3 regions of the Ruminococcus sp. RTP21484sp1_RTP21277st1_D2_RTP21277_210401 genome follow, and region 3 is predicted to be linked to each of the others. Evidence: riboswitches for the same ligand, from Rfam matches in the RefSeq annotation. Region 3 holds a riboswitch; each other region holds the start of a gene.
What was found. A riboswitch is a leader RNA that binds a small molecule or an ion and turns the genes downstream of it on or off. The one in region 3 is predicted to bind cobalamin.
Positions count from the first base shown of each region.

Region 1: another riboswitch for cobalamin. It lies ahead of AB5706_RS06875 (sirohydrochlorin cobaltochelatase); the one in region 3 lies ahead of AB5706_RS19135 (cysteine-rich small domain-containing protein).
Region 2: another riboswitch for cobalamin. It lies ahead of AB5706_RS18635 (hypothetical protein); the one in region 3 lies ahead of AB5706_RS19135 (cysteine-rich small domain-containing protein).

Region 1 covers NZ_JBCOMJ010000007.1:69,244-80,091, forward strand. The annotation lists gene AB5706_RS06850 (flavodoxin family protein) at 151-717, shown strand; gene AB5706_RS06860 (DUF6783 domain-containing protein) at 770-976, opposite strand; gene AB5706_RS06865 (alanine/glycine:cation symporter family protein) at 1,003-2,400, shown strand; gene AB5706_RS06870 (hypothetical protein) at 2,463-3,071, opposite strand; gene AB5706_RS06875 (sirohydrochlorin cobaltochelatase) at 3,207-4,511, opposite strand; cobalamin riboswitch at 4,716-4,891, opposite strand; partial or broken gene AB5706_RS06880 (DUF6783 domain-containing protein) at 4,963-5,064, opposite strand; partial or broken gene AB5706_RS06885 (DUF6783 domain-containing protein) at 5,041-5,151, shown strand; gene AB5706_RS06890 (metal-sensing transcriptional repressor) at 5,313-5,696, shown strand; gene AB5706_RS06895 (heavy metal translocating P-type ATPase) at 5,796-8,480, shown strand; gene AB5706_RS06900 (glucose-6-phosphate isomerase) at 8,822-10,405, shown strand; gene AB5706_RS06905 (hypothetical protein) at 10,599-10,848, opposite strand, start outside.
Region 2 covers NZ_JBCOMJ010000033.1:29,713-40,560, reverse strand. The annotation lists gene AB5706_RS18660 (alpha/beta hydrolase) at 1-464, opposite strand, end outside; gene AB5706_RS18655 (YitT family protein) at 553-1,416, opposite strand; gene AB5706_RS18650 (ABC transporter ATP-binding protein) at 1,510-2,610, opposite strand; gene AB5706_RS18645 (FecCD family ABC transporter permease) at 2,612-3,664, opposite strand; gene AB5706_RS18640 (ABC transporter substrate-binding protein) at 3,709-4,908, opposite strand; gene AB5706_RS18635 (hypothetical protein) at 4,966-7,989, opposite strand; cobalamin riboswitch at 8,189-8,379, opposite strand; gene AB5706_RS18630 (VanW family protein) at 8,463-9,893, opposite strand; gene AB5706_RS18625 (hypothetical protein) at 9,973-10,023, shown strand; gene hisI (phosphoribosyl-AMP cyclohydrolase) at 10,007-10,351, opposite strand; gene hisB (imidazoleglycerol-phosphate dehydratase HisB) at 10,480-10,848, opposite strand, start outside.
Region 3 covers NZ_JBCOMJ010000035.1:15,563-26,410, reverse strand. The annotation lists gene AB5706_RS19155 (diaminopimelate dehydrogenase) at 1-614, shown strand, start outside; gene AB5706_RS19150 (N-acetylmuramoyl-L-alanine amidase family protein) at 925-2,445, shown strand; gene AB5706_RS19145 (C40 family peptidase) at 2,729-4,084, shown strand; gene AB5706_RS19140 (GDSL-type esterase/lipase family protein) at 4,254-5,300, shown strand; cobalamin riboswitch at 5,393-5,580, shown strand; gene AB5706_RS19135 (cysteine-rich small domain-containing protein) at 6,042-6,350, shown strand; gene AB5706_RS19130 (phosphatase) at 6,474-7,187, opposite strand; gene AB5706_RS19125 (BMC domain-containing protein) at 7,466-7,843, shown strand; gene AB5706_RS19120 (EutP/PduV family microcompartment system protein) at 7,850-8,323, shown strand; gene AB5706_RS19115 (class II aldolase/adducin family protein) at 8,579-9,445, shown strand; gene AB5706_RS19110 (aldehyde dehydrogenase family protein) at 9,519-10,848, shown strand, end outside.

The sequences.
Region 1 (10,848 bases), on a different contig from region 3:
CATATTGTGTTTTTAAAATAAAACCATTCTCTTGAAATCCAACTATTTCTATCGTATAATAAGAAGATACATTACCGCTTTAGAGAGATGATGCATGCAGATTGCGGCTATCGCAGTCTGATATAACTTACTTCAGAAAGGATGAAAAACATGAAGGTTTTACTCTTAAATGGCAGCCCGCGCAAGGAAGGCTGTACGTTCACCGCACTTAGTGAAGTGGCAAAAACACTGAATCATAATGGAATTGATACTGAGATTTTCCAAGCTGGAAATCCGGATACAGATAATGTAAAAGCCGCCGCGGCGAAATTAAAAGAAGCAGATGCGCTTATAGTTGGTTCTCCGGTATACTGGGCTTCCCCATCCGGACAGATCATTGAATTTATGGATAAGCTTTGCTCCATGGCAGGCAAAGACATGCTCCACAAACCAGCTGCAGCAGTTGCTTCTGCAAGAAGAGCCGGCACCACAGCTACTTTAGACGTTCTTCAGAAATATTTCAGCTATCATGAAATGCCTGTTGTATCTGCTAACTACTGGAACATGGTTCACGGAAATACTCCTGCAGAAGTTGCGCAGGATGAAGAAGGACTTCAGATCATGCGCTCACTTGGAAACAATATGGCATGGCTTCTGAAATCCCTGGAAGCAGGGAAAGCGGCAGGTATTGCAGTTCCTCAGGCGGAAGATAAGATCAAGACAAATTTTATCCGCTAAATATGGTGCAGTAGTTGTCATATCTTCACATAAATGAAGCTCCAGAGCATATCTAAAAAAGGCTTTTTGCAAGATGTGCGTCACAATTTGTGGGAGTTTTTGCCCGGATAAGGGCGCCGTAGCAGGCTACAGCAACTGAATTCGGGCAAAATTTCCCACAAAGCGGGCGTGCAGATTGCAAGAATGATTTTTCAAACAGGCTCTGGCTGCACCAGTTTAATAATGTGTGTGACATGGAAGCAGTTCCGTTCACATACATCCAAAAAACTTCCAGAGAGGTATTTTATGCTGCAAATAATCGAAACCATCAACACCGCTGTAAATAATTTTATCTGGGGCGTTCCTGCAATGGTCTGTATTTTCGGAGTTGGTCTTTATCTTAGTATCCGCACCAATTTTCTTCAGATCCGCAAATTCCCCTACGCAATCAAAACAACCCTTGGACGTATTTTCCGCAAACGCGACGCATCTGACGGTGCTATCACGCCTTTCCAGGCAGTGTGTACAGCACTTGCAGCCACGGTCGGTACTGGCAATATTGCCGGTGTAGCAGGCGCTATCGCAATCGGCGGTCCCGGAGCCATATTCTGGATGTGGGTTTCTGCACTGTTTGGCATGTGTACCAAATATGCTGAGGTTACTCTGGCGGTACACTACCGCGAGATCAATGCCAACGGTGAACTGGTAGGCGGTCCCATGTATTACATCAAGAACGGTCTTAGCAAAAAATGGCACTGGCTGGCTTATCTGTTCGCAGCATTCGGCGTGCTCACTGTATTTGGTACCGGTAACGCTACACAGGTCAATACTATCACCACTGCCATCAATTCTGCATTGCTGAATTATAACGTGATCAGCGAAAGCGCCGTTTCTACTTCCAACCTAATCATCGGAATCATAATTGCCATTCTGATCGCCATGATCCTTCTTGGCGGAATCAAACGAATTGGCCATGTCACCGAAAAGCTGGTCCCATTTATGGCTCTGCTTTACATTCTTCTCGGACTGGGAGTTATCCTTCTGAACATTCAGAATGTACCAGCTGTATTCGTTTCTATTTTCAGAGGGGCATTTCAGCCCAGAGCTGTAACAGGCGGCATTGTTTTAAGTATGTTCACAAGTTTAAAAAAAGGTGTTTCCCGTGGTATCTTCTCTAACGAGGCTGGTCTTGGTACCGGATCCATTGCCCATGCGTGTGCAGATACCAAAAAGCCTGTAAAACAGGGTATGTTCGGTATTTTCGAAGTCTTTACAGATACCATCGTGATCTGTACACTGACTGCACTGGTTATCCTTTGCAGCGGCGTTGCTGTTGATTATGGAAAAGCAGCTGGCGCAGAGCTTACGATCCTTGGATTTACTTCTACATATGGAAGCTGGGTATCCATTTTTACAGCAGTTGCCATGTGCTGCTTCGCTTTTTCCACAGCAGTCGGATGGGGACTTTACGGTGCCCGCTGCATCGAGTTCCTGTTCTCTGAAAAAGTGATCAAACCTTTTATGGTTATTTATTCCCTGGTTGCCATCCTTGGCGCAACTGCCAACCTTGGACTGATGTGGAGCATTGCCGAGACATTTAACGGTCTTATGGCAATTCCCAACCTGATTGCTTTGTTCCTGCTTTCCGGTACAGTTGTGAAGCTGACAAAAGAATATTTTGCCGGTGAGGGCAAAACAAAATAAATATAAAAAGGGACATCGCATGAACCGTTTTCGCTCATGTGATGTCCCTTTCAGATTATTGATCAATCCTTATTCTCTTCCTCGGCAGCTGCATCTGTAGTTGTATCAGCATCTTCGCTTTTCTCTTCCTCACCGATCTCAACTGCATTTTTTTCTTCCTCAGTCTGCTCCTGCACATCCGTAACGCTTACCTTATGGTCATACCATTTGCCCTTTTTACCAATGATTGCCAGGTCAAATTCTTCATCAAGCTTCTCTACTGGAACATTGAATCCATAAACCTCCTCTGTCATGCCATCGCTGTAAGTTACCTTATCAATAGTAGGCTGAATCAGTTCGGCACCGTCTTTCTGTGCATCCTCTGCTGTTCCAAGGAAAACATTCTCAATATTCTTGGAAACGAGAGTAATATGAACGGTCATTTTACCATCCTTTACAGTGAGGGTAGCTCTTCCGTTGCAAGCCTCATTTACATGGAACATACTGCTGTCTGTGTCAAACTCTACACCATAAACACCGTCTTCAAGTTCGCTGTCTGCGGCATTCTCTGCACCATCTGTGGTTTCCTCTGCCTCAGCCTCTGTGGCTTCTGCAAATGCCGGGAATGCAGTTCCTGCTGTCATAGCGGAAATACTTACAGCTGTTAATAAAATGACTAATGAACGTTTCATAATAACTCTCCTTGCTTTTTCTTTATTTACGGTACACTTGTGTGTGCCGTATTTGTTTTATTACTCAAACAGCTGCCCCACAGTGTAGGAGCAGCTGCTTTTGTTCTGTTGCAATAACAATTTATACCAGGATAATTATTTCGCGATGGAATCAATAGCTGCCTGAGTATGAGCTACATAAAGCTGCTCAACAGCGTCAATTCTTCCAAGACCTTCGATCTGGCAGTCAATCTCATCGAAATCTCCAGAAGCCTCGAACATGCTCTTCCAGGAGTCATCATCATCACCAGCCATATCATTGTTTGCATGGTCACCAGCAACAACCATAAGCGGACGAAGGATTACTTTCTTGAATCCGGCATCTTTTACTTTATTGATAACTTCATCACAAGCTGTATCCTCTGGCTCACCTTCTACAGTACCGATGAATGCGTTTGTGAATTCAAGTTTCTCCATCTGGGTCTGCATCTGATCATATGTAACGTTTGCTGTATGGGAAGTACCATGTCCCATGAATACAAATGCGGTTCCATCTTCTGCAGCTGCTTCCATGCTGTCATATCCAGCTTCTTTTACAGCTTCATCTGTGATTGCCTGAGCAACAGCAGCTTTGTCATCGTTGATAACGGTAGCGTCATCGCCAACCTCACCAAGCATTGGTTCAGCGATTGCTACAGATTCAAATTTATCTTTGTAAGCATCAATAGCTTCTACCATCTCATCGTACTCAGCACCATGCATAAGATGTGTAGGCTGAACTACAAGATTCTTAACACCGTTTGCTACTGCACGGTCAAGTGCCTGCTGCATGTTATCAATCTTCTCATCATCTCTTGCCTGTACATGGTTGATAATGATCTGAGCGGTAAATGCTCTTCTTACAGACCAATCCGGGAATGCTTCTGCAAGAGCATCCTCGATTCCTTTGATATCCTCTGCACGGCTGTCGTTAAAGGAAGTACCAAAGCTTACTACAAGAAGCTCATTCTCACCGATCTCGTCCTGATTACGCGGATCATCCTTGGAAGCATCACCTGTGTCACGTCCGAAATACTCTGGACTTGCCTCTTCTCCCTCTACAAGCTCTTTCTGAGCATCTGTAAGGGCATCCCATGCTTCTTTAGCTTCCTTGCACTGCTCATCTGTATCATCTGTTCTCTCCTGAACATAAATAGCATCGATAAGTGCTGCTACTTTATCAGCCGCTTCCTTATCTGCATCTGCAGTGTCATCAGCTGCTTCTGCATCGTCTGTTGTCTCAGCATCATCAGCTGCTTCAGCATCGTCAGCTGCCTCAGCATCATCAGCTGTCTCAGCATCGTCTGTTGTCTCCTCTGCTGCTTCCTCTGTCTCTGCAAATGCAACAGTTGCTGTTGCTGCTGTCATGCTTGCTGCCATAGAAGCTGCAAGAAGGATTGCTAATAAAGATTTTCTTTTCATTTCTTTTTCCTCTTTTTTTTGTATTTCCGGATAGAATCACGTATAAAGAATCCCATGGGAAATCTATCACCAATCTCCCATTGCATAAAAACAGCCGCATTTTCTGCGACTGCACACATTCTCATATACACACTTTTCTTCCAAAAAACATTCAGGAAATATTCATGTATCGTTATGAGAATACAGGTTCTGTGTACCGCAGACCTAAGATTCCACGCCAAGGCAGTTCTCCTGACTTCGGTCAACACTGCTCCCCCTTCCCGGTTTCCCAGTGGGCTCTGAAGCAGTTCCCTTACACAGTGACGGCATCGTTCCGGACTCTCACCGGATTCTCTTTTGCGCATCATGTTCATGATGCAACCTTCGCGCTATAACCATTATACATATTCGACTCGGATATTTAATATGTACCATATTATTATATATTTTTTATGAACTTTTTATGTATTTTTTATGAACTAGAGTATGTTTGAAAAAGGCTTTCTGCAAGATGTGCGTCACAATTTGTGGGAGATTTTGTCCTGATGAGGGCGCCGTAGCGGGCTACGGCAACTGAATTCGGGCAAAATATACCGCAAAGTGGGGCGTGCAGATTGCGGGAATAATTTTTCAAACAGATTACTATTCACTCCGTTCATAGCAACACGCTTCGCGATACACAGGAATCATGCTTTCGCATGGTTTCGCGCCGCAATTCTCAGGTTTTCTGTGAATTACTTATTGACAAATACCCCGCCAGGGTATATATTGGTTTCATCAAATACATACCCCTAAGGGGTATATAAGGAAAGGAGTCCGCCTATGACAGCTGATTATAAATCCGAATCCTGCTGCAGCCACACCGCAGCCGATCCTGCAACTCTTTCCAGCCAGGAACCTACCAAGAAGGTCTGTTCCTGCTGTTGTACCAAGCACACCGATCGTTCCGAAGCAGAGCGCAGGAAGCTGGTAAACCGTCTGAAACGTATTGAAGGCCAGATAAGGGGGATTATAGGAATGCTGGAGAATGACGCTTACTGCAACGATATTCTTATTCAGTCAGCAGCTGTAAATGCCGCTGTGAATGCATTTAATAAGGAACTTCTCGCCAATCATATCCGAACCTGTGTGGCAAGAGATATCCGTGATGGTAAAGACGAAACCATTGATGAGCTGGTTGCAACTTTGCAGAAGCTAATGAAGTGAGATACCAGCGCATTCCGAATGTGTACCTGCCTGCGGAGGTACGAATGCGCAGAGCAGTCCGTTGGTATCGAAACACTGTATTCGAAGGAGGAATTTATTATGGAACAATACAACGTCACCGGCATGAGCTGTGCAGCCTGCAGCGCCCGTGTGGAAAAAGCGGTAAACAAGGTTCCGGGAGTTACTTCCTGCTCCGTAAGCCTGCTTACCAATTCCATGGGAGTGGAAGGAACTGCCTCAGCCTCTGCCATTGTCTCAGCTGTAGAAGAAGCCGGATACGGCTGCAGCCTGAAGGGTGCTTCCGGTCAGACGGAATCCGTTTCCGATGCTGAGAAAGCCTTGGAAGATCACGAAACGCCACTCCTCAGGAAACGGCTTATTGCCTCAGTAGGTTTTCTTCTGGTGCTGATGTACTTTTCCATGGGACACATGATGTGGGGATGGCCGCTGCCAGCCTGGTTTGATGGCAACCATATCGCCATGGGACTTGTACAGCTGCTTCTTGCAGGAATCGTCATGGTCATCAATCAGAAATTTTTCATCAGTGGCTTCAGGAGTCTGTGGCACCGCTCTCCAAACATGGATACCCTGGTAGCTCTCGGCTCCATGGCCTCCTTTGTATGGAGTGTCTACGCCCTGTTCGCCATGACCAGAGCCCAGGTTGACGGCAATTCCGAACTTGTCATGCACTACATGATGGAATTCTATTTCGAATCTGCCGCTATGATCCTGACCCTGATCACCGTTGGAAAAATGCTGGAAGCCCGTTCCAAGGGCAAGACCACGGATGCCTTAAAAGGTCTTATGAAGCTTGCTCCCAAGACTGCCGTTGTCATCCGAAACGGCCAGGAAGCCACCGTTCCCATTGACCAGGTTGTAAAAGGTGACACCTTTGTTGTTCGCCCTGGTGAAAACATCCCGGTGGATGGTGTGATTATCGAAGGCTCCAGTGCAGTCAACGAATCTGCCCTTACAGGTGAGAGTATCCCTGTTGACAAAGCTGCCGGAGATCTTGTCTCCGCAGCCACAGTCAACCAGTCTGGTTTCATCAAATGTGAAGCTACCCGCGTTGGCGAAGACACCACCCTCTCCCAGATCATCAAAATGGTCAGTGATGCTGCAGCCACCAAAGCTCCTATTGCAAAAATCGCAGACCGTGTTTCCAGTGTTTTCGTACCTGCTGTTATCACCATTGCAATTATAACAACTATTGTCTGGCTGCTTACCGGTCATGAGGCTGGCTACGCCCTGGCAAGAGGAATTTCCGTTCTGGTCATCAGCTGCCCATGCGCCCTTGGTCTTGCCACTCCGGTTGCCATTATGGTTGGAAACGGAATGGGTGCCAAAAACGGTATCCTTTTCAAAACAGCCGTCTCCCTTGAGGAAGCCGGAAAGGTTCAGATCGTAGCCCTTGACAAAACCGGAACCATCACAAACGGTCAGCCGGAGGTTACTGACATTCTCCCTGCAGACGACGTATCTGAGAACGATCTTCTCACCCTTGCCTACGCCCTTGAAAAAAAGAGCGAGCACCCTCTTGCGAAAGCCATTCTGGAAAAAGCTGCAAGCCTTGGTCTTACAGCCCAGGAAGTCACAGAATTCCAGGCTCTTCCCGGCAATGGACTCTCTGCGAAGCTTGGCGCTTCCACGCTTATCGGCGGAAGCATGAAATACATCAACACTCTGGCAGCTGTCTCTCCGTCTCTTATGAACCAGGCCGAGAAGCTTGCCGAAGCAGGAAAAACTCCTCTTCTTTTCGCAAAAGATGGAAAACTTCTTGGAATCATTGCAGTTGCTGATGTAATCAAACCGGACAGTGCACAGGCGGTCAAAGAGCTTCAGAATATGGGTATCCACGTAGTTATGCTTACCGGAGACAACAAGCGCACGGCCAGAGCCATCGGCGCACAGGCAGGTGTTGACCAGGTTATTGCAGGCGTCCTTCCAGATGGAAAAGAGAGCGTCATCCGCTCCCTGAAGGAAAAAGGCAAGGTTGCCATGGTTGGCGACGGAATCAACGACGCACCAGCCCTTACCAGAGCAGATATTGGTATTGCCATCGGTGCCGGAACGGATATAGCCATCGACGCAGCAGATATTGTCCTTATGAAAAGCCAGCTTTCCGACGTGCCAGCTGCTATCCGTATGAGCCGCGCTACTCTTCGCAACATCCACGAGAATCTCTTCTGGGCGTTCTTCTACAATGTAATTGGTATTCCGCTGGCTGCCGGCGTATGGATTCCAATTTTCGGATGGACCTTGAACCCGATGTTCGGCGCTGCTGCCATGAGCCTTTCCAGCTTCTGTGTAGTTACCAACGCGTTGAGGCTAAACCTGTTTAAAATTCATGACGCAGTTAAAGATAAAAAAGTCAAGAATCCGGTTTCCATAGAATCCAATTCTGGAAATATTGCTGATTTCTCTGAAGCATTATCTGCTGTTTTCTCAAAATCATTCAATGCAGATAAAACTTCAGATGCAGAACAAACGATTAATAACAGCTGCAAGCTTTTGAACGAATGCAGCGATATTAATAACAATACTAACAAAAAGGAGAATAATACCATGGTAAAAGTGACAGTTAATGTAACAGGAATGATGTGCGGACATTGCGAAGCACACGTAAACAAAGCAATCCAGGAAGCATTTGGGGTACAGGATGTTGTATCCTCCCATGATGCCGGAACTACTATTTTCTCAGCACCAGAGAAAGTGGACGAGGACAAAATCCGCCAGGTAATCAAAGACGCTGGCTATGAAGTAACCGGAATTACACAGGAGTAATCCATCCCTCACATTCAACTTGACCAATGCAGAAACCTATTGCAAAGGTCCGTTCAAACAGCCGACAGAAACATTTTTCAGCTTCTGTCGGCTGTTTTTTTACTTCTATCCCCTCTTTTTCACCAGCTTTTATGTTCTTTTTTTCATATCAGCCCCATTCTTTCTTATATTAATGTTAATTTTTCAAGAATCTTCATCCTTGCATTGAAATTCTATAAATTTTTCAGTATAATGATTTCGATACGGGTCTCACAGTGAGACTCCTTTGAGAGCATAATCCGTTGCTGAACAAGCTTTGAACAGCAACTATAGTCTCAACCATTTAAAGGAGGAATTATATTATGGCAACATGGAAAAATCTTGACACACTTGATTCTTTTGGCAAACTGAAAGAGCTTAAGAATCACGTAGACATTGCGGCAGCTCTGTCTGGTGAAGAAGGTGGCAAGCGTGTAGCTGATTATAGTACACCAATGGCAGCTGGTCTTTCTTACAACTATGCAGCCAAAGAAGTAGACGAAACCGTTTTATCCGCACTTGCGAAACTGGCTGACGAGGCACAGCTGATCGACAAATTTCAGGAATTATATAATGGTGCAGTGATCAACACCGGAGAGAAACGTATGGTTCTTCATCACCTTGCACGTAAGCAGCTTGGTAACCCGGTTGTTGTAGATGGTGTAGACAAACGTGAATTCTACGTTGCCCAGCAGAAAAAAGCTGCTGATTTTGCAAATAAGGTTCATGCTGGTGAGATCACCAACGAAGCTGGTGAGAAATTCACCACAGTCGTTCAGATTGGTATCGGCGGAAGTGACCTTGGTCCCCGTGCTCTTTACATCGCACTGGAGAACTGGGCGAAGGCCAATAACACATTCAAGATGGAAGCGAAGTTCATCAGCAACGTTGACCCGGATGATGCAGCTGCAGTACTTGCTTCTGTAGACCTTGCACACTCCTTATTCATCGTTGTATCCAAATCCGGTACAACCCTTGAGACACTGACCAACGAAGCATTTGTAAAGGATGCCCTGACAAAAGCAGGTCTGAATCCTTCCAAACACATGCTTGCCGTTACAAGTGAGACTTCCCCTCTTGCAAAGAGTGAAGATTATCTTACCGCCATCTTCATGGATGACTACATCGGAGGCCGTTACTCTTCTGTTTCCGGCGTAGGCGGAGCAATCCTTTCCCTGGCATTCGGACCGGAAGTATTTGCTCAGCTCCTTGAAGGTGCTGCAGCTGAGGATCAGCTTGCAACAAACCGTGACCTTATGAAGAACCCAGATATGCTGGATGCCCTTATCGGTATCTATGAGAGAAATGTGCAGGGATATCCTTCCACAGCTGTTCTTCCATATTCACAGGCATTAAGCCGCTTCCCGGCACACCTTCAGCAGTGTGACATGGAGTCCAATGGTAAAACCGTAAACCGTTTCGGCGAGCCGGTTAACTACGTAACAGGTCCGGTTATCTTCGGAGAGCCAGGAACCAACGGTCAGCATTCCTTCTATCAGTTATTGCATCAGGGCTCTGACATTGTCCCGCTTCAGTTCATCGGCTTTAAGAACAGCCAGCTTGGCGTAGATGTTGACATTGAGAACAGCACCAGCCAGCAGAAGCTCTGCGCTAACGTGGCAGCTCAGATTGTTGCATTTGCCTGCGGTAAAGAGGATGAGAACCTGAACAAGAACTTCAAGGGTAAACGTCCGTCCAGCATTATCATCGGTCAGCAGCTTACCCCTGCTTCCCTTGGTGCATTGCTTGCTCACTTTGAGAACAAGATCATGTTCCAGGGCTTCGTATGGAATCTGAACAGCTTCGACCAGGAAGGCGTTCAGCTTGGTAAAGTTCTTGCGAAACGTGTACTTGCACACAATACAGACGGTGCTCTTAAGGTATTCAGCGATCTTCTGAACATCTGATCTTTCAAACAGGCTCTAAAGCATATTTGAAAAATTTACGGCAGCCCGGGAATTTCCGGGCTGCCGTTTTTTTATGCTACATACTATAAAAACAGACCGCAGAAATCCTGTATTTTCATAATCCTCTGCGATCTGATTTCCATATTGACTTGTCTTGCAAAAAACCTTTTTCAAACCATTAATAAACTGACACTCAGGCAACCTGCACGCCCCAGATTTTCTTTGTTTCCAGGCCTCTGCCAGGCTTTCCTGTTACACAGATACTCTTATTTCTCCAGTTTCCAACACCATTATCCGAGAAACAGATTCCAGCACCATCTGCAGTCTTTTTCACCTGAATCTTCATTTCCAGATTCCGTACCTTGCCATACATCAAACTGGTCTTTACAAGCTCATCCAGATCTTTTTCCAGCTGTGCTTTATCCATATACACGCTAATCTTT
Region 2 (10,848 bases), on a different contig from region 3:
TCACCCATAATAGTGATTCTTCGGGAATCTGTATTCAGGATCAGATTATTGGTATAAAGTGCTTTCGCCGCTGCATAACAGTCCATCAGAGCCGTTGGAAAACGGTATTCAGGAGCAAGCCTGTATTCCACGGATACTACAATATGACCGGTAGACTGAGACATTCTGGCACATACACGGTTATAGGTATCCACACTTTCTGTCACCCATCCTCCGCCATGAAAAAATAGAAGAACTGGAAAAGTATGGCCTTTTTCCACCCCGTTTGTCATGGCTTCTTCAGTAGGAAAATAAATCCGCAGAGGGATTTCGTAGTCCCCGTTGAAAATCTGGATATCCATTTTTTTCAGAAAAATATTCATGGCATCCAGCTTCTTAATGTCCACCAGTCTGCGGGAGGATTCCACTTCGATATTGCCGTAGGAAAGGGTGTGGAGAATTGCTCGCATGGTTTTGGAAATCATGGCCTGTATTCCTTTCTGGTTTTAAAATCAAGCTTCATCAGACTGTTCTGTTATGGAAAAATCAGTCTTCTGCATTAGCTGGCAGGCATCAGATAGAACGGAAGCCTTTTCCAATGATTTCGCTGCTGTTTACGATGGTAATAAATGCATGAGGATCAATCTGTCTTAAATGAATACGAAGACGGTTGGTCTCGCTTCGGGTAAGCACAGTCATCATTACCTTCTGCTCCTTCTTGGTATAGATGCCAAAGGCCTTCTGCTCTGTGGCAGAACGATGCAGGTCATTGATGATGAACTCTTCTACCTGCTCCGGATATTTGCTAATGATCGTACATACCTTTCTCAGATTCAGACTCTCAATAGCACTGTCTACTACAGTGCATTTCAGGATCATTCCAAGAATACAGTAAAGTCCGGTCTGGGCACCGTAAAGGTAAGCAGCGATCAGCACAATTCCCAGGTCACTGACCAAAAGGGCACGTCCGATCTCAAGGCTGGTATATTTGTGCAAAATCATTGCCACAATATCAGTACCACCAGTGGAGGCACCGACATTAAATACCATAGCAGCTCCCACTGCAGGAAGGATCACTGCAAAACAAAGCTCCAGGAACACGTCATGTGTAAGTGGCGAACTAAGGGGATAAATAGCTTCACAGGCACTTACATAGAAAGACAGGGCAAAAGAGGAATAGACAGTCCAGCCCATGGAGCGGATTCCAAGGAAGAAAAATCCAAGTACAACAAGTGCTGCATTGACGATCCACATAAATGCACCTACATTCCACTTCGGAAATAAGGTAGAAAGGATAATAGACAGACCAGATGTACCACCAAATGCGAAATGGTTGGGTGTTTTAAAAATGGCAATTCCAACCGCTGTAAAAATCAATCCCAGATTCAGAATGATAAAGAACATCAGGTTGTCTTTTGTAAATATATTTTTTTTCATAAAACGAGTCCTCTCCTTCTTTCGGTGAACTCAGTATAACGTAAAAAATGAGTCCTGTAAAGAAACGGAATCAAAGAATCCCGCAAGGCAGAATTATACAAACTCTGTTTTCCCGCTCTTCTTCGCTGCATCTATAAGCTCTCCTAACCGCTTATTGCAGCTTCCAACCGGAACAGCCGTGCTGATTATCCTCTCACAGCTTTCCATGGCTTTTTGCGCCTTCTGGAAGGCTTCTTCACTGATTTCCATGAAGGGTTCTTCCGTGATCACCTTTGAAGCCAATAGTCTTGCCAGGCGGTAATCCACGTCATTGGTGTAAAGAATACCTGCAATAAAAGGTGTGTGCTCTTTCTGTAGCTGACGGAATATGGGAATACCAGTGCCGTTTCCACAGATTACGAAAGTTTTCGCTTCTCCGTCTGGTTTCGGAAGCTCAATACTTCCAAACAGGGGATCAAAAAATCCATTGTTGATCTCATACAGCTCCTTGATCATGTTCTCTTCAAAAATATCTTCCGGCTTTCCAAAATGAGAAATAGTATCTCCCTTTACGCAGATGATCTTATCTGCAATTTTCTGTGCCAGATCGATTTCGTGAAGAGACATGATAACTGTGATCTGCTTCTTTTTTGCCATATCCCGAAGAATGGATAAAAGATCCAGCTTATGTTTGATATCAAGGAAAGAGGTTGGCTCATCCAGAATAATAATATCCGGTTCCTGGCAGATCGCACGGGCAAGAAGCACTCTCTGACGCTGGCCGTCGCTGATGTTGTTAAAGTCACGACTGCCAAGCGATTCCGCGTGCACCGCTCTCATGGCTTCCTCTACCTTTTCCTCATCCTCTCTGGAAAGAATACCGAGTCTGCCTGTATAAGGGTAGCGTCCGGTTGCCACAATATCATGACAGGTCATAAGCTCCGGACGCATTCGTTCCGTAAGAACTACTGCCATGCGTGTGGAAAGCTCTTTATAGGAAAAAGAATTCAGATTGCGATCATCAAAGTAAACTTTTCCACCAATGATCTGCAGCTGTCTTGTGATACTTTTCAGAATCGTAGATTTACCAGAACCATTTGGACCAATGAGAGTTACAATCTCCCCTTTTTTTATTCCAATACAGATATCATGAATTAAGGCCTTTTTATCATAACCGACAGAAAGGTTATCCATATGAAAATAGTAATTATCCATTTCAGTTTCCTCTCTTCTTTCGCAACATCATGAAAATAACAACAGGTGCTCCAAAGATGGAGGTAACGGTACTGATATTCAGCTCCAGAGGGGCAAAAGCCATTCTGGCAATCAGGTCACACATCATACAGAAAACTGCACCGCCCAGGAATGTTCCCGGAATGATTATAAGTGGTCTGGATGTGCCGAAGCTTCTTTTCATCAGAAATGGGACTGCAATTCCAACGAAAGAAATCGGTCCTGCAAAAGCAGTTACAGTTGCTGATAAAATACTGGAAAGCAAAATCAAAGCAACGCGGAAGAATTTGATGTTTACGCCCATGCTTTGTGCATAAGCTTCTCCCAGCTGATAAGCACCGATGGGCTTTGACAGCAGGAAAGTCAGGATCAGGGTAATTCCTACCACCACACAGGAAATGTAAACGTTACTCCAGCTCATACCGGAGAAGCTTCCCTGTGACCATCCGTGAAGATTTACAATATCGGAATCATCTGCAAAAGTTACCACAAAATCAGTTACTGCAGAACAGATATAGCCAATCATGATTCCAGCAACCAGAAGGGTGGCCATGTGCTTGATCCTTTTTGAAATCAGAAGAATAAAACCAATGGAAATCAGGGAACCAATAAAAGCTGCAATGATCAGAGTGTAAGAAGTTACGTTTACAGCTCTGCCAAGATAATAAATCATGGTAAGAGCTACTACCATTTTCGCACCGGAAGAAATTCCCAGAACAAAAGGTCCTGCAATGGGATTTTCAAAAAAGGTCTGAAGAAGAAAACCAGATAGGGATAAGGCACCTCCAAGAATGGCAGCCATCAGGATCCTGGGAAGACGGATTTTCCAGATGATGCTGTATTCTTTTGTATCTGTGGCTTTTTTCAGCAGGATATCTATGATCTCAGACAGAGAAATATGAACATTTCCTGTGTTGATATTCAAAACTGTGATCAGGCCAAAGGCCAGGATCAGCAGAATGAAAACCATAGCGTAACGAGATCGTCTCTTAAAATTTTCCATGTGGAAGCTGGTTCCAGCGGATTGATTGCTCATTTTATTTTTCTCCATTTTTGTTTCATTTACAACAGAACCTGCTGTCAGCTCAGCTTATGAAGAAAAGTCATATCCTCTTCACTTCCGCCGGTAAGCATCAGGTTCAGATCTGTGATCAGTTCACCAATTGTATCTGTATGCTGGTACATGGAATCATCAGTTACCCAGACATTTCCCTCTTTTACGGCTTTAAAATCAGCCATCAGACTTTCTTTTGCAAGAAGATCGTCTATGCTTTTTACAGAAGCATCAATACTGGAGTTGTAGATCAGATAATCTGCATCTGCCGCGGTATTATAGAATTCCTCCATGGTAATGGCAACGGAAGTTTTTCCACTGTCATCCTGAAGATCTGCGAATACATTTCTTCCACCGGCAATCTCGATCATACTGGAAATATAATCTTTAGGATTACGTACTACAGGAGAACCGCTGGTATTGATGTAGAAAAACGCAACTGTTTTTTCCGTATTTGTAAAGTCCTTTAGCTTCTCAATAACCTGTGCCTGCTGGTCAAAAAAGGTCTTTGCCTCCTCTTCTTTGTTCATCATTGCGCCATAAAGCTTGATCCACTCTGTACGTCCAAGGGGCTGGCTCTCATAGCTGGAGCGATCGGTGAAAACAGGAATTCCAAGAGTTTCGATCATCTCCTGTACCTTCGGTGCATGAAGGATCATGGTAGACTCTATTGCAAGATCACAGTCGTCACCTACCAGAAGCTCGTAATCCGGTTCATCGTATTTTCCCGCAAAGGTCATTTCGCCGTTATTGATAGCATCAGCTGCTGACTGGATATACCAACCGGAAGCATCAAGACCTGACAGCTTGATGGAGTCTACACTTCCGATTGCATCGAACAATGCCATCGGGGAAGTGGCTGCCATGTAGATGGTGTCAAGTGGCTGCTGAAGGATCTGGATTTCAGGATCCAGATCATCAGGTGCCTCTTTGCCCTCTGGGACGATCAGATATCTGGCATCATCATGGATGTCCAGAAGTTTGTAACCGTCATTGTAATAATACACGTCAAAGCATTCTGCAAAAGACAGATCCATGGCGGATTCATAGGTCAGACCTGCAATTTCAGGTGCAGCACTTTTTTCTGATGTGTCAGAAGAAGTCTCCCCGGAAGCATCTGCTTCCAGGTTCTCCTCTTCTGCCCATACCGGAGTAATGGCAGTAAATGTCATAACTGTTGCTGCAAAAATACTTAAAATTTTATATTTCAGCTTTTTGTCATACATTTTTATTTTCTCCTGCTGATTATTCTTGCTACTGTGCATATGGTGAAGAATAGTAATTTATTCTTCCTCATCAGTTACAAAAATTGCTTCGTAAGCTTTTTCCCACTCAGCTTTTGCATTGTCATCCTTTTCATCTGCAGAACGGTCCACGATAAACGGGATTTTCAGAGTGGAATATTTCTCTGCGGAATCTTTCAGAAGGTTTTCTTTTGCTTCTGTGTCTGCTTCCTCTGTCGGGAGAATATCAGAAGAAAGGATAGAAATACCGCACTGACTCTTTACAAGAGCTTTGTAATCTGTATCTTCATCTTTTCCTGCAAAAGTTACGGAACCATCTTCCAGAGCAGCTGTAAGGCTGTCTACCGTACAGTCCTCTTTTTCCATTCCAAGAGCAGTAACTTTGTCTGTAAGATCAAGCTTATCCAAAATGTTAAGAGCATCTGTGGAAGCCACATAAGCAGATTCTACCGGCTGGTTGATTACGATTACATCTTTATCAAGTCCTGCAGGGATAACAGCACCCTCAGGTACGATCAGGTATTTTACAACATTGCCCATGTAGAGCTTTTCTGTACCTGTAAGTTCCTGGGAATCAGCAGCTTCTGTTTTTGCATTTTCTTTTCCGGAATCAACAGTTTCCGGTTTTCTTGCAGTATCTGTTGTCATATCTACTTCAAGAAGGGTAATACCCTTTGCGTAGTGATAAAGCTTAAAGTATTTTGCATGCTCAAGAGTAGTTTCGTCTTTATACTCAAGACCTGTGATCTCTGGTGCAGAATCATCCAGCTTCTTGTTTCCTGTGGAAAGCATGCTGTTGTCATCTGCCGGGTTATCCTTGTCTGTTTTCTTCGGATCGTTTGCACCCTTTAAAGCGATATAAATGGTGTAAGTGATTTCATGAGCCTGGGACATTCTGGTTGTCATACCAATGATCGTATTATTCTGGTTCAGTGCTACCGGAATTGTGAAAGTAGAAGTTCCGCCGCCGCATGCACCGTAGTATTTATTTCCATTGGCTTTTACATAACCGTAATATTCACTGCTGAATACAATAGTCGCATATGCCTGACCATTTGTTACCGTAACTTTGTTACAGGAAATGCTGACCTTTCCAGAACCACCAGACCAGGAGAAACTGTCAGGAGTATAGGTTCCATCTGCTAATGTAGTAGAACTGTTTACAGATGCTGTTCCGCCGCTTAAGTCAGATTCGTATTTGGATTCCTCTTCCGGTTTCTTGTCTGGCTTTGGAGTTGCTGTTGGTGTAGGAGTTGCTGTCGGTTTTTTATTTGGTTTTGCAGTGGGTGCAGGAGTTGCTGTGATTGTTGTGTCAGGAGCAGTATCTGGCTGCGGATCATCCTGTACGTCACCTATCTTATTTAAAGTGCTGGACTGGAAAGTCAGGATCCTGTCATACCAGATCTGGTTTTTGTGGGAAAAAGCAGCAACTGCAATTCCATTGTCCAGGGCTTCAACAGGAATCTCATATGTATATTTGCCATTTGCGTCTGTCCCATATGGAATCCAGGTGGAGGAATCGGCTGCGGCAGCTTCTTCTTTTGTTCCAAGACATAGATAGTCGTAACCAGTTCCGCTTAAAGTAAGAACAGCTGTCATCTTTCCGTTTTTGGAAGTAAGGACACAGTCAATTACACGGAACATAGAGGAACTGGAGTTTACTGTAATATTATAAATTCCGCTTGCACAGCTGCCTGGAGCAGGGGTTGCTGTTGGCTCTGGGGTGGTGGTTGCTTCCGGAGTTGTGCTTGGCACTGGAGTTTCAGTTGGTGCAGGAGTCTCAACCGGTGCTTCGGTAGGCTCTGGGGAAACAGTTGGTTCCGGTGTTGGAGCAGCCTCTCCATATCCTGGAACCGCCGGTACGGTAATCGTCAATATACCCTTTGCGTACCAGTTCTGGCTCTTCTTGGAATGAGGAACGACTGCTATTGTCTGAGCTTCCTTGCTTGCAGTAACTTCAAAGGTGTAGGTATAGCCTCCTGCACTGTTCTCTACTCCTTTGATGGAATTTGCTTCTTTATCAGAGTCACTGGCACTGCCAAGATAGATCATGTCATAATTCTGTTTTGCGGTAGAAAGTGTGACAATATACTTATCCTCCGAAACCTTTACAGTGGAACCGGTGATTACGAACATTGCAAATTCATCACCGTTTTCTTTTACAAGCTTGATTCCGGCATCTGTAATCTCATTCTGGGCTGGTGCCTGGGTTGGAGCTGCAGTTGGCAGTGGAGTGGCAGTTGGCTCAGGGGCTGCAGTTGGCTCTGGAGTAGCTGTTGGTTCCGGGGCTTTCATTCCTGGAACGTTCAGTTTCAAAGCCATATTTGTGTACCATTTCTGATTTTTTACAGAAAATGGTACGATGCTGAAAGTCTGGACCTGTTCACTGGCAGGAACCTCAAAAATGAAAGTATAACCATCTTCATTTTCTGTACCAACGATTGCTGCTGCATTTTTTGCTTCGTCAGGATCTTCTTTAGAACCAAGATAAAGCTTCTCATAGTTCTTTCCGTCAGTATTGAGGGTTATCTTAATTTTATCACCATTTAATTCAGCAGAAGAGCTTTTGATTTTAAGCATTTTATATGCACTGTTATCTTCCTTGTCAATGGTCATGTTGGAACCATCTGGGTTCAGATCCTCTGGCTTTGTTTCTGGTTTATCTGTCTCTTCGGTTTTGCCCTCTTCTGTTGTTTCTGGTGCAGCTGTAGGCTGTGGAGCTTCTGCTTCCTCATTTTTGCTTTCTTCAGCAGGTGATGCAGTAACCTCAGGAGTGGTCTCAGAGGCAGGTGTTTCTGTAGCAGCAGGTGTCTCTTTCACAGCAGAGGCATCCACTGCTGCCGGAGTTACTGTAGTGTCAGTGTTTTCTTCCTCAGCTGTTGCGTTCTCCTGCACAGGGGTCTCAGCAGCAACAGCAGTCTTCTCCGCCTCTGTTTCTGGAGTTGGTGTAACAGAAACCTGTACGTTTGCATCCTCATTTTCTGCCTGTGTAAGTACAGCAGGAGTGACCGTCATCGCGACGGAAAGGAACAGTGCAAGAAAGCGTTTTGAATTTCTTTTCATTTCTTTTTCCTCGATTCTTCCTATTATTTTATAATTTGAATAAATCCCAATTGCTTCTGGAGCCTGTTTGTACAATGGGCAATCCTGACAGGATTATTTCAAAAAAATGCCTGCTTCCTCTGAGAAAACAGGCACTAAAAATTCAATATATTGTATTATCAAATATATTAATGAGAATGAAGTACTTTCTTCGGAAGCTTTCATTAAACGAATTCAGCAGGTTTCCTGACTTACAGATCAACACAGAATCCATCCTTCTCAGCAATATACCAATGGTTTCACTGGATTCTACTCCCTGGTTACAGTGACCGGATCGTTCAGGACTTTCACCTGATTCCCTCTTAGAGCGTGTTGAAAAATATTCCCACAATCTGCACGCTGTAGCAGACAGATATGTCTGGCACTGAAAACGGATTTATTCAATTCACCTCATTATAGCAGACCGTTATGTCGAAATCAATAGATTTATAGGGTTATTGCTTGTATTTACTGTACCCGACTTCATCTGTGCGGAGAAGTGTTCCATTCTCATCGTAGACACTGCGGTAGGTTTTACAGGTGTTTGGATCGGAATGCTCTGTAGTAATCTCTACCGTATTATTGTCAGTTTGGGTTCCGTAAATGGATACCGTTACGGCTTCCTCTTTTTCATCGTAAGAGGCTTCAATTTTAATTGGATAAGCAGTATTATTCTGAAAACGGAAATCCTGACCTCCCCACACCACTGCTGCGTCCAGACCATCCTCAACATAATCAATTCGGGCAGCGTGATTATGACGCTCAACAATGGTCAGATCAGACTGCAGGCATGCCATAAACAACGTAGTGGAAATCTGGCAGATTCCGCCTCCGATATCCTGGGCATGTTCGCCTCCTACAATTACAGTTGCTTCCCTGTACCCTCGTTCCTCAGTACGTGGACCTAAAGTATCGTTGTAGGAAAAAATCTGTCCTGGCTGAAGTTCCATTCCATCACAGGCTTCCACGGCAAGCTTCAAATTGGCAACACGGTTTTCGGTACCTCCGCCATATGTAGTATAAGTACCAAGAAGATTCAGATAAGGAAGGGCTTCTATCTCTTCTGTAGAAACTTCGGGTAGGGTTATTTCAAGGGGGATGGTAATCTTTGCCCCTTCTTTTGCTTTTTCCAGCTTCTTTGCAGCTGACTTCACATCAAATGAAATTCCGGTAACTGCCGGAATAATTTCATTATTTTCCCCCAGAGAAGCATCTGTGGCATCTGTATGTACTTTTTCATAATAGGCTTCCAGATCCAGTTCCTCTGGCGGTGTCTTCATAGTAGGACATTCGATAACAGCTTCATAATCTTCTATGGAAATTGCTTTTAGAATCGCTTCTTTCAATGCATCCATATCCGGACCGATTCCGGTTTTTCCCTTAGTGATAACCAGCTCTGTATCTGTAAGTTCACAGGAAGTCTGTATAGTGGTGGATCCCTTTGAAATTCCAGCATCCTCCAGAAGCTTGTCCAGTTCGTCTTTGTTTCGGGCTTCTGGCATAAGGGTGACTTCTTCCTTTGTCTTGCTGTTCATCAGTTCGATGCGGTCAGTTCCATGAGTAAACCAGGCACCATGTCCAAGAGCATAGGCACTTTCTACAATTGATTTTACATCAAGACCGAGAACAGGATAGATGGATACCTTAAAGTTCTTTCCATTCAGGGTAATGGTCATCTGTGTGTTCTCATATTTTTCCTGAAAATCTTTTGAAATTGCGTCAATGGCTTCCTCTTTGGTCATTCCCTGAATGGCTATGCCGTTTATTTTAAGCTTCTTCCAGATTACATTATCTGTAAGAAAATGACACCACAGCCCATACGCACCTGCCAGAATCAGAACCAGGATCAGAACTTTGATCACACCGTTTTTCACTTGTTTTTTCATGTAATAATTTTACCTTTTGCAGTCTTTTTTAGAGCGTGTTTGAAAAAGGCTTTCTGCAAAATATATCGCAAAGTGGGGCGTGCAGATTGCAGGAATGATTTTTCAAACAGGCTTTAGAGCAATGGGGTAAAAAAGCATGTCCGGTTTCCGGTATGGCATGCAGCCCCTACCTGCTCTACTTTTGCCAGAATTGTATCATTATCACAGTCAATAGTCAATGATTTCACATACTGAACATGACCGGAGGTTAGTCCTTTGGTCCAGAGCTCGTTGCGGCTGCGGCTCCAGTAAGTCATTTTTCCCAGCTTCAGAGTGGTAAGGTATGCTTTCTCGTTCATGTACGCAAGCATAAGAACTTCGTCTGTTTTGTAATCCTGCACAATAACCGGAACCATGCCGTCACTGTTTAATTTGAAATCTGACCAGGACATTTTGGACTTTAATTGGTTCTGTTCCATATTTTTAATACTCCTTTATGAAAAATTCTTCTGCAATTATGCCACCTGCTTTCATGCTCAATTCGAAAAAAATGAAAACAAGTGGCATATATCATATCGTCTTAATTGTAATTCTGTTTGTTCTGCCCTTAGAGACTTCCCTTCGTAGAAAGCACATCTGTAATACGAGGATCATAAGCTACCGCCATATCCAGCGCCTTTGCAAAGCTTTTGAACATGGCTTCTGCCATATGGTGATTATTTCCCGGTGTTAGAACCTTAATGTGAAGATTCATGGCTGCCGTATAAGAAATGGCGTAAAAGAATTCCTTCACCATTTCTGTGGACATATCTCCAATTTTTTCACTGGTAAACGTACCTTCGAAGGAAAGATACGGGCGTCCCCCGAGATCAATGGCGCAAAGCACAAGACACTCATCCATTGGAAGGATGCAGCTTCCGTAACGCCTGATTCCTTTCTTGTCTCCAACCGCTTCTTTAATAGCTGTGCCAAGAAC
Region 3 (10,848 bases):
CGGGAATGTTTTCTCTGAACCGCATGTATGCAAATGCAATCCTGACAAACGGCAAGGATTACACATTCTGGGGAAAAGGCGTAAGTCAGGGACATTCTGATGCAATCCGCCGTATCAAAGGAGTAAAGGATGGCAAACAGTACACCATCCCAGTTGAGTCTGCTCTGGAAGCAGTAAGAAGCGGAAAGAATCCGGAGCTTACTACAAGAGAGAAACATACCAGAGAGTGTTTCGTAGTAGCTGAAGAAGGCGCTGATCTTGCAAGGATTGAGAATGAGATCAAGACTATGCCGAACTACTTTGATGAATACGATACCACAGTACATTTTATTTCCGAAGAGGAACTGAAACGTGACCACAGCGGAATTCCGCACGGTGGATTTGTAATCCGCACAGGCAAGACTGGCTGGAACGATGAGAATAGCCATGTGATCGAATATAGCCTGAAACTGGATTCCAATCCGGAATTTACTTCTTCTGTAATCATTGCATATGCAAGAGCTGCATACCGCATGAACCAGGAAGGACAGAATGGCTGCAAGACGGTATTTGATGTAGCACCTGCTTACTTAAGCGCTCTGAGCGGAGAAGAATTAAGAAAACATCTGTTATAATTACTTTATAACAGAAATATTACAGAATTTATAAAAGGACAGTTCTTTCACATTGTGTGGGGCTGTTCTTTTTTTATGGAAAATACCTTTGAAAACATTGCTTTTAAAGAGAAAATAATACGAAAATATTGTGAAAACTTTACAGAGTTTTACTTTCGGGTTGACGATAGATGGAAACTGTAATATAATGAGCTACATAAAGCTGTAACAACTTTGTAAAAACTTGAAGATGATAATAACAGGGGTTGTGTTTGCTGGACAGCAGTATTACCTGTGGACAGCAACAGATTAATTAAAAAGGAAGGTAAGTATGCAAAACAAATGTAAAAAATTCAGACTTTGGAGTATCCTGCTGCTGGTAATGCTTATGGCAGCCGGTTTTACATGCCATAGTACATCAAGAGATGTACAGGCTGCCACGAAGAATGGATTCCGTACAGTAAAAGGGAAAACATACTACTATAAAAACGGCAAGAAAGTCAAAGGATGGCTTACCCTGAACGGTAAGAAATATTATTTTAATAAATCTACCGGTGTTCAGGTGAAAGGCTGGGTGAAAGATAAAAAGGGCAGAAAGCGTTATTTCACAAGCAAAGCAGGTGTTATGGTAACTGGATGGCTTTCCAATTCCAAGGGACAGCGCCGTTACTTTGCACCGTCAACCGGATACATGAAGAAAAAGTGGCTGAAGCTTGGCGGAAAGACCTATTACCTTTACGCGAAATCAGGCGTTGCAGCTACCGGTTTTGTAAAGGACAGCAAAGGAAATATCCGCTATTTTTCCAAAACGGGAATTATGGCCACAGGCTGGCTGACTAGCTCATCAGGAGTGAAGCGGTATTTTGACACTACATCGAAAACTGCTACCAATGGAATCATGGCAGTTGGATTTAAGACAATTAATAATGTTACCTATTATTTCTACAGCGGCTCCGGAGCTATGGCGACGGGCTGGGTGGAGAATACAGACAAGGGTACAAAGTACTATTTTGATCCTACTACAGGCGCGATGTACACAGGCACACAGACTATTGATGGTGTTACATATACATTTTCCAGTACTGGTGTATGTCAGGGAGAGAAGAAGGATGATCCTTCTCCGAATGGAAATACAGGAAATAAGACCATCAAGAATTATCTTGCAGGAGCACTTTTACCTGTTGGAAAAGCACTTTACGTATGGGGCGGCGGATGGAATGATTCCACAAGAAAGGGTCTCAGCGATACCATGACCAGCTGGTATAATAAATGGTCAGCGAATCCATCCAGTTATGATTACAATAATTACCGTGATCTTTCTACTTCCAATCGTGCGAAAGGATTTGACTGTTCAGGCTTTGTAGGCTGGTCTGCTTATCAGGTAATGCAGACACAGTCCGGTGTAGGATATGGATACACAGTGGTTTCAGGTGAAATTGGAAGCTATTACAAGGGGAAAGGCTGGGGATCAATCGTAAATCAGTCTTATCTGTCACAGAATGGATGGGAGCTGAAGCCTGGCGATATCGGATACAATGATGGTCATACATGGATCGTTCTTGGACAGTGCAGTGATAAGAGTGTTGTTATCATTCATTCCACTCCGCAGGCAGGTGTCCAGATTTCCGGAACTACCACACCTACGGGAAGCTATTCCAGTGAGGCTGCAGCCCTTGCGAAGAAGTATATGTCCTTGTATTCCGGATACAGCATCTTCAACTATCATCCATCCGTTGGAAACTATATCCGAAATGGAAACTATCTGAGATGGAATGGAGATACACTTTCCGATCCGGATGGTTATTATAATATGACAGCAGACCAGATTTTGTACGATCTGTTTGGAAAATAATGGTTAAGTAATATACAAGAGAGAATCAGTGAAAATACTGGTTCTCTTTTTATGTAACAGCGGAAATCTTTGAATTCCCCCTCTGTTGCACAAACACGCTCTGTGTTCTCTTATTTAGACAAATGTATTACGAAATGTTACAAAGTTTTAAAATTTATTGCGATTTAGGGTTGAAATCTTTGCGAGAGTGTGCTAATATGTAGCAAGATTGAATGAAATGTTGCAAACATATTACAAATTGAGCTTTTTAGATTATCAAAAAGATTAACGAGGGTGATGAAACATGAAGAAAAGAATTGTATGTCTGACACTGGCAATTTTAATGTGCGGCTCACAGGTTGTAAGCGTAATGGCTGACCGTGAGAGCGATTTAAGAGAAGAGCAGGCCTGGACAAGCCAGCAGCTGGATGCTACATACGCACGCATGAGTGCCCTGTGGGATCAGAAGCAGCAGCTTGAGAGCCAGATCGAATCTTTGAATTCTGATCTTGTAAATGTAATGGTTTCCATTCAGACTCTTGAGAGTGATATCGCTTCCAAGGAAGCAGAAATTGAGAAAACACAGGGTGACCTGACCAAGGCTCAGAATGCCAAGGATAAACAGTACGGCGCCATGAAGAAACGTATTCAGTATCTTTATGAAAAAGGTGGAAACAATGCATGGTTCCAGATGATGTTAAATGCAGATAACCTTGCAGACCTTCTTACCAGAGCTGAGTATACACAGCAGATGTATGAGCAGGACAGAGAGAGCCTTCAGAAATATGCTAGAACGATTGAGGAGGTTCAGAAGTTAGAAGATCAGTATGAGCAGGAGAAAGCTGATTTTGAGACCATGAAGGAAGAATATGAGGCTCAGCAGTCTAACCTTCAGTATCAGTTGGATGTAACCCGTGCGAACAGTGCTGATTGCGAGAATGAGATCGCATACGCACAGCAGCAGGCTACTGAGTATGCGAACCTTCTGGAACAGCAGCAGGCAGAAATTGAGCAGCTTGAGGCAGAACGTATTGCAGCAGAAGAAGAGGCAAGACGTCAGGCAGAGGCAGAGGCCGCAGCGGCTGCAGCAGCACAGGAAGCAGCTCAGAACGGAGATAATTCCTCAGAAGAGGTTCAGTATGATGAAGATGGAAATGTTGTAAGTGGTTCTTCTGATGGATCTTCTGATTATGAATATGATGAGTATGGTAATGTAATTGATACTGACAATACAGTTGATTACAATTCCGATGCAAACAGCTCCGACAGTTCCTCAGATAGTTCTTCTGACAGTTCATCAGCCAGCAGTTCTTCAGGTTCCGGCTCTTCTGTTGTATCCTATGCAACACAGTTTGTTGGAAACCCATATGTATGGGGTGGAACAAGCCTTACCAGTGGTGCTGACTGCTCTGGCTTTGTGCAGAGTGTATATGCAAACTTTGGCGTAAGTCTTCCAAGAACATCTTATGAGCAGCAGAATGCCGGATATGAAGTATCCTATGCAGATGCTCAGCCAGGCGACCTGATCTGCTATGGCGGACATGTTGCAATCTATATGGGAAATGGACAGATCGTACATGCATCCAATGCCAGAGATGGCATCAAGGTCAGCGATAATGCTGCATACAGAACGATTACTTCTGTAAGACGTCTTGTGTAATCTGAATAAATGAATTTGTGAGCCCTTTCCGGAGATGAAAATCCGGAAGGGGCTTTTTACTGAAAATAATGTGGAAAAGCAAAGAAAAAAGAAGTATAGTAAGAATAAAAGTATTGTCTGAAAATCGTAACATAAATATTTCGTATAGCCAGATGAGAGGTGGAGAAAAATGCTTAGCCATTATCAGATGAAGGAAATTCCATATTTAAGAATATTAGGAAGAACGAATGGCAGTCTGGAACCGGTAACACTATTTTGGACCGCTTCCGGAATTGAACTGAATGTAAAAGCAACAGAAATATGGGTGAAAATCCGCTCCGATTATGATGTTTTTGAGCCATGGGTGGATGTGATCGTAGACGGCCTATTGTCCCAACGGCTTATGGTAAATAAGGGAGAACAGAAAATCTGCCTTTTCCGTAATATGGAAAGGGATAAGGTAAGAAATGTAAAGCTTCTTCGTGATACCCCTGTGTTTCCTACAGATGAAAAAACATTGCTTCAGCTGCTGGAGGTTGAAACTGACGGTGAGTTCTTACCTCTTGAAACACCGAAGCTCAGATTGGAAGTAATAGGGGACAGCATTACCTCTGGTGAGGGCGGCAGCGGTGCAGGAGAAGAAATGACATGGAATTCCTTTTGCTTCAATGCCGTGGATAATTATGCATATATGGCGGCAAAAGAACTGGGCGCGGTGTACAATTGCATCAGTCAGAGCGGCTGGGGTGTTTTCTGTTCCTGGGAAGGCAATGAGCAGCAGGCAATCCCGCTATATTATGAGCAGGTATGCGGTCTTTTAAATGGAGAAAGAAACAAACAACTGGGTGCTATGGAAAAATGGGATTTCCAGAAGTTTCAGCCTGATGTAATCGTAGTGAATCTGGGGACAAACGACGGCAGCGGCACGAAGAATATGGACAGGGTTGGAAAGGCTGTGGAAGACTTTTTGAGGAAACTGCGCGTATGTAATCCGGAAAGCTATATTCTGTGGTGTTATGGAATGCTTGGAGCTGAGATTTTGCCAACGCTTGAGAAAGCAGTGGGGAATTATAAAAGAAAAACAGGGGATAAGCGCGTGGAATTTGTGAAGCTTCCGGATACACAGGAAGGAGAATTTGGATCAAGGCAGCACCCTGGGCACAGATCTCATGAAAGAACAGCGAAAATCCTGGTGGAGAAGATTCAGGAAAAAATGACGCTGCTGGTCACGCCGTGACTAGCAACATCTGGTTGATAAAAAAATAACAAAAAATCCTTTCGAAGGGTTGACAAAGACAGTGACCGGTGGTACTATGATGTCAGTATAATTCCATAGTGAACATATTAAGTGCTGACAGCTATAAGCTGGCAGAAAGAGGGAATCAGGTGAGAAACCTGAGCGATCCGGTCACTGTAACAGAGGAGCGAATCTCATAGTCCATTGTGCTTACGCATGAGAAGGAGAGAGGATGTGATGATCCTGGAGCCAGGAAACCTGCTTGGTATGGCGAGGTTAAACTTCCGATGAAAGTGTAACAACCAGTTTTGGGGAATCCGCAGCCTTGAGATGTTGTCCGCTTTTGTGAGTGGACATTTTTTATGGAATGATCGCCTGTTCAGAAGAATTATACAGATTAAATGGCAGGCGATACTACTTCGGATGAAACCGTTCCCTCCGCGTATATATGAACGGATCATATTCTACCCCGGAGTAGCATCGCTCCCTCTTAAATAATGATGATTCAGAAGCCGCATATGCGGTATTTTTTTTACACTTTTCCTGAGCCTGTTTGTAGAATTATTCCCGTAATCTCCTGCAGGGTGTGACGCACATCTTACAGAAAGCCTTTTTTAAACACGCTCTGGCCGTATTCTATTCCTGTAAGCGGGATTCTTTTTTTGCATTTGATTTTGGGGCATTACGAAATAGAATATAAAGAATATTTTGTTTTGAGCTGTATGAGATAAGGAGAGAAATATGGAGAAAAAATATTGGGAAGATAAAGAATACGCTTATTTCAGTCATAAGAAATGTGAGTATTTTCCATGCCATAAAGGAGCTGATCCAGAGGACTTTAACTGTCTGTTCTGCTATTGCCCGCTTTATGCCCTTGGAGACAAATGCGGCGGAAATTTCAAATATAATGAGAAGGGATTTAAAGATTGTACGAATTGTCAGCTACCTCATAAGAAGAAAAACTACGGTTATGTGACAGGAAAATATCAGGAACTTGCTGCGATGATGCAGAAAGTAAGAGAAGCAGATCATAAAAATGAAAATGAGTAATCAAAGAAATAAGTATAAAAAACTCTCCGGAATATATACGAAGTTAAGCTTACGTATTTATATTTCTCGGAGAGTTTTTGCGTAATGCAAAATTCCATTGGAATTCTGCAAGCTGGATCCTTTTTATCGTATGCTTAACAGCATCTTTAATTTCGGAATCTGGTTGTTAAGAATCAGACCCTCTGGAAACATAGCATTATGAACGAAATCAGCGGCATAAGTGAAGTCTCCAATATGCTCTGTTCCATGACTGTCACTGGAAAGCACGATTGGAACCAGATACTTCCGGCAGCAGGACAGGATCTGCGCGCAGTTGGCATGGGTATCGCCCCGATATCCGTAAGGCGCCAGGGAAGCTTCGTTGATCTCAAGGAGAACACCGTTTTCACTGGCAGCCTTTACAACTGCGTCGTAATCTATGTCATACTGGGGATTATCAATGTGTCCCAGGATCTTTATAACCGGATTCTTCATTACGTTCAGAAAAGCAGCAGTATTTTCTTCCCTGGTCTTTGGCCGGAAATTCTGATAATGCATGCTGGCGATTGCGTAGTCCAGCTTATCAAGAAGCTCCTGTGGCAGATCTGTTTTTCCATCGGTATCCAGAATGTTCAGTTCAATTCCATATAATAATTCCACTTCGAAACGCTTCCTGGGCGAATAGATCAGGCTTCGGAAATAAGAAGAAGTTCCGGCAGCTAGAGTGGCTGGTCCGTGGTCTGTGATTCCAAGAAGCTTCAGCCCTTTTTGAGAAGCAGCCTTTGCCATGTCGCTGATGGTGCATGTTGTGCCGTGTCCGCTGGCAATGGAATGTGTGTGTATATCAGAAAGATACATAAAATCATCTCCTAGTCAAGATTACGTGAATATATGCAGCTGGTAATTTCACTATAAAAGTGTTTTGAAAAGCCATTTACAGTTAACTTTAGTATGCCAGAGGGCAAAAAACATGTCAATCATAAATAAGAAAAAACAGAGAAAACAAATAAAAACAACATTGCACTACAAGAAAAACCACATATAACATGCCAGGAAATGTTGCTTTTTGTTGACGCTTGGAAAGCAGAAAGGTATAATCAAATCAGAAAATAAAACTCTTTATTCAGGAGGAGAAAATGGGATACACAGATAATATGTCTCCGGAAATGAAACAGAGAATCGTACAGGAGCTTGTGCCAGGCAAGCAGATTTCCCTGGCACATATCATTGCCAATCCGGATAAGATTCTTTACACCAAGCTGGGTCTTGATCCATCTCTGGATTACTCAAGAGCGGCCATTGGGATCATGACTGTAAGTCCGGCAGAAACTGCTATCATTATGGCAGATATTGCGATGAAATCATCTGGCGTTGAACTGGGGTTTGTTGATCGTTTCAGCGGAAGCCTGATCATCACAGGTACTGTGTCGGAAGTAGAAGCTTCTACCAGCGCAATTCTGGACTATGTGGGAAATAAACTGGGCTTTACTTTATGCCCCATTACAAGGACTTGACAGAATATGAAGAAACTTGTTCTGATCGGTCGCAGCGAGGCTGGAAAAACTACTTTGACCCAGGCCCTGCGTGGTGAAAAAATACATTATCATAAAACACAATATGTAAATAATTTTGATGTGATCGTAGATACGCCAGGAGAGTATGCCCAGACGAAAGGTCTGGGACACGCCCTGGCGTTGTATACATATGAATCAGATGTGGTAGGGCTGCTGGTATCTGCCACGGAACCGTATTGCCTTTTTCCACCTTGCATTACCTGTATGGCCAACCGTGAAGTAATTGGAATTGTTACCAAAATCCACAATCCGGATGCAAATGTAAAACTTGCCACGTCCTGGCTGGAGCTTGCCGGCTGTAAAAAAATCTTTTATGTAGACTCCAGGCAGCAGGAGGGCATTCCGGAGATTTTGGAATATCTTAGGGAAGATGGCGATGTAATGCCATGGGAAAAAGATGCCTCTGATCCTGTGAATTAGAAAATACCTGTCAAATGTGGAAAAACAATAAAACCAGCAAAACCACGAAAAACAACATAGCAATCCAGAAAAAAATCCACATAAAACAACATAAAACAACGGAAAAACCTTGACTTATAATGTGGAATGGTGTAAACTTACAACATAACCAAAAAAGTAACAGGCTAGCTATGCCTAGCCATGATAAGTTACCCGGTGCGGTACTATAACTTACATAATCCACCGCACCTGAATGTGCTTAAGGAGGAAAAAAGCATGGTAAACGAATACGAAATCAAAAAACAGATTTGCGACATCGGAAGAAGAATCTATAACCGCAACATGGTTGCAGCAAATGATGGAAACATCTCTGTAAAACTGAATGACAATGAGTTCCTTTGCACACCTACTGGTGTATCCAAAGGCTTCATGACCCCAGAGTTCATCTGTAAAGTAGATGCGAAAGGAAATGTTCTTCAGGCTAACCCGGGATTCAAACCATCATCTGAGATCAAGATGCATATGAGAGTATATGAGAAGAGACCTGATGTAGGATCTGTTGTACATGCTCATCCAATTTATGCAACATCTTTTGCTATTGCTGGTATTCCGCTTACACAGCCAATCATGCCAGAGGCAGTTATCGCTCTTGGATGTGTTCCGATCGCTGAGTATGGTACACCTTCTACAATGGAGATTCCGGATAACCTTGAGAAATATCTTCCATACTTCGATGCAGTTCTTCTTGAGAATCACGGAGCTCTTACCTGGAGCACAGACCTGAACGCTGCATACATGAAGATGGAGTCCGTAGAATTCTATGCACAGCTTCTGTATCAGAGCAAACTTCTTGGAGGCCCGAAGGAATTTGATAAAGAGAACATTAAGAAACTTTATGAGATCCGTCGTAAATTCGGTATGCCTGGAAAACATCCGGCAAGCCTTTGCCAGAACAAAGATGGCATGAACTGCCATAACTGCGGTGGTGCATGTCACAACGAAGACTACAAACAGTTCCCAGGATATCAGTATGATTTCGTTGGCGGTAACTGCGATGCTCCGGCAGCAGATACAGCTAATGCAGATGCAGAGTTAGTAGCTAAGATCACCAAACAGGTTATGGCTCAGTTAGGACTGAAATAATCAGAAAATATAAAGGCCGGCAGCTGTGAGAAAATCAGGCAGCTGCGGGCAATTGTTAAGGAGGAACAATCTCATGCCAATCAGCGAGAGCATGGTACAGGATATTGTACAGGAAGTTATGGCGAAAATGCAGATTGCAGACGCTCCGGCCGGTAAACATGGAATTTTCAAAGATATGAACGAAGCCATTGAGGCAGCGAAAGCTTCTCAGAAGATCGTTCGGAAAATGTCCTTGGACCAGAGAGAAAAAATTATTACCTGCATTCGAAGAAAAACAAAAGAAAATGCAGAAATCCTTGCTCGTATGGGCGTTGATGAGACCGGAATGGGAAATGTAGGAGATAAGATCCTGAAACACCATCTGGTAGCAGACAAGACCCCAGGCACAGAAGATCTCAGCACTACAGCTTGGTCAGGCGACAGAGGACTTACTCTGATCGAGATGGGACCATTTGGTGTGATCGGAGCGATCACTCCGTGTACGAATCCAAGTGAGACCATTCTGTGTAATACGATCGGTATGCTGGCAGGCGGAAATACAGTTGTATTTAACCCACATCCGGCAGCAATCAAAACATCTATTTATGCGATTAACCTTCTGAACGAAGCATCCCTGGAATCAGGCGGTCCGGACAATATCGCAGTTACAGTAGAGAAACCTACATTAGAGACAAGCAACATCATGATGAAACATAAAGATATCCCGCTTATCGCAGCAACAGGCGGTCCTGGCGTTGTAACAGCAGTCCTTTCCTCTGGAAAACGTGGAATCGGCGCTGGCGCAGGAAATCCTCCGGCAGTTGTAGATGAGACAGCAGATGTAAGAAAAGCTGCTCAGGATATCGTAAACGGATGTACATTCGATAACAACCTTCCGTGTATCGCAGAGAAGGAAATCGTAGCAGTTGCTTCTATTACAGATGAGCTTATGCATTATCTGGTAAGTGAGAATGACTGTTACCTTGCTTCCAAAGAAGAGCAGGATAAACTTACAGCAGTTGTTCTTGCAGGCGGCAAGCTGAACCGTAAATGCGTTGGACGTGACGCAAGAACATTACTTTCCATGATCGGAGTAAATGCTCCTGCAAATATCCGCTGCATCGTATTTGAAGGACCGAAGGAACATCCACTTATCGCTACAGAGCTTATGATGCCGATCCTTGGCGTTGTAAGGGCAAAAGATTTTGATGATGCAGTAGAGCAGGCTGTATGGCTTGAGCATGGCAACCGCCACTCTGCACACATTCATTCCAAGAACATTGACAATATCACCAAATATGCGAAAGCAATCGACACCGCAATCCTTGTTAAGAATGCACCTTCCTATGCAGCACTTGGATTCGGCGGAGAAGGTTACTGTACATTCACAATCGCAAGCCGTACAGGTGAAGGACTTACAAGTG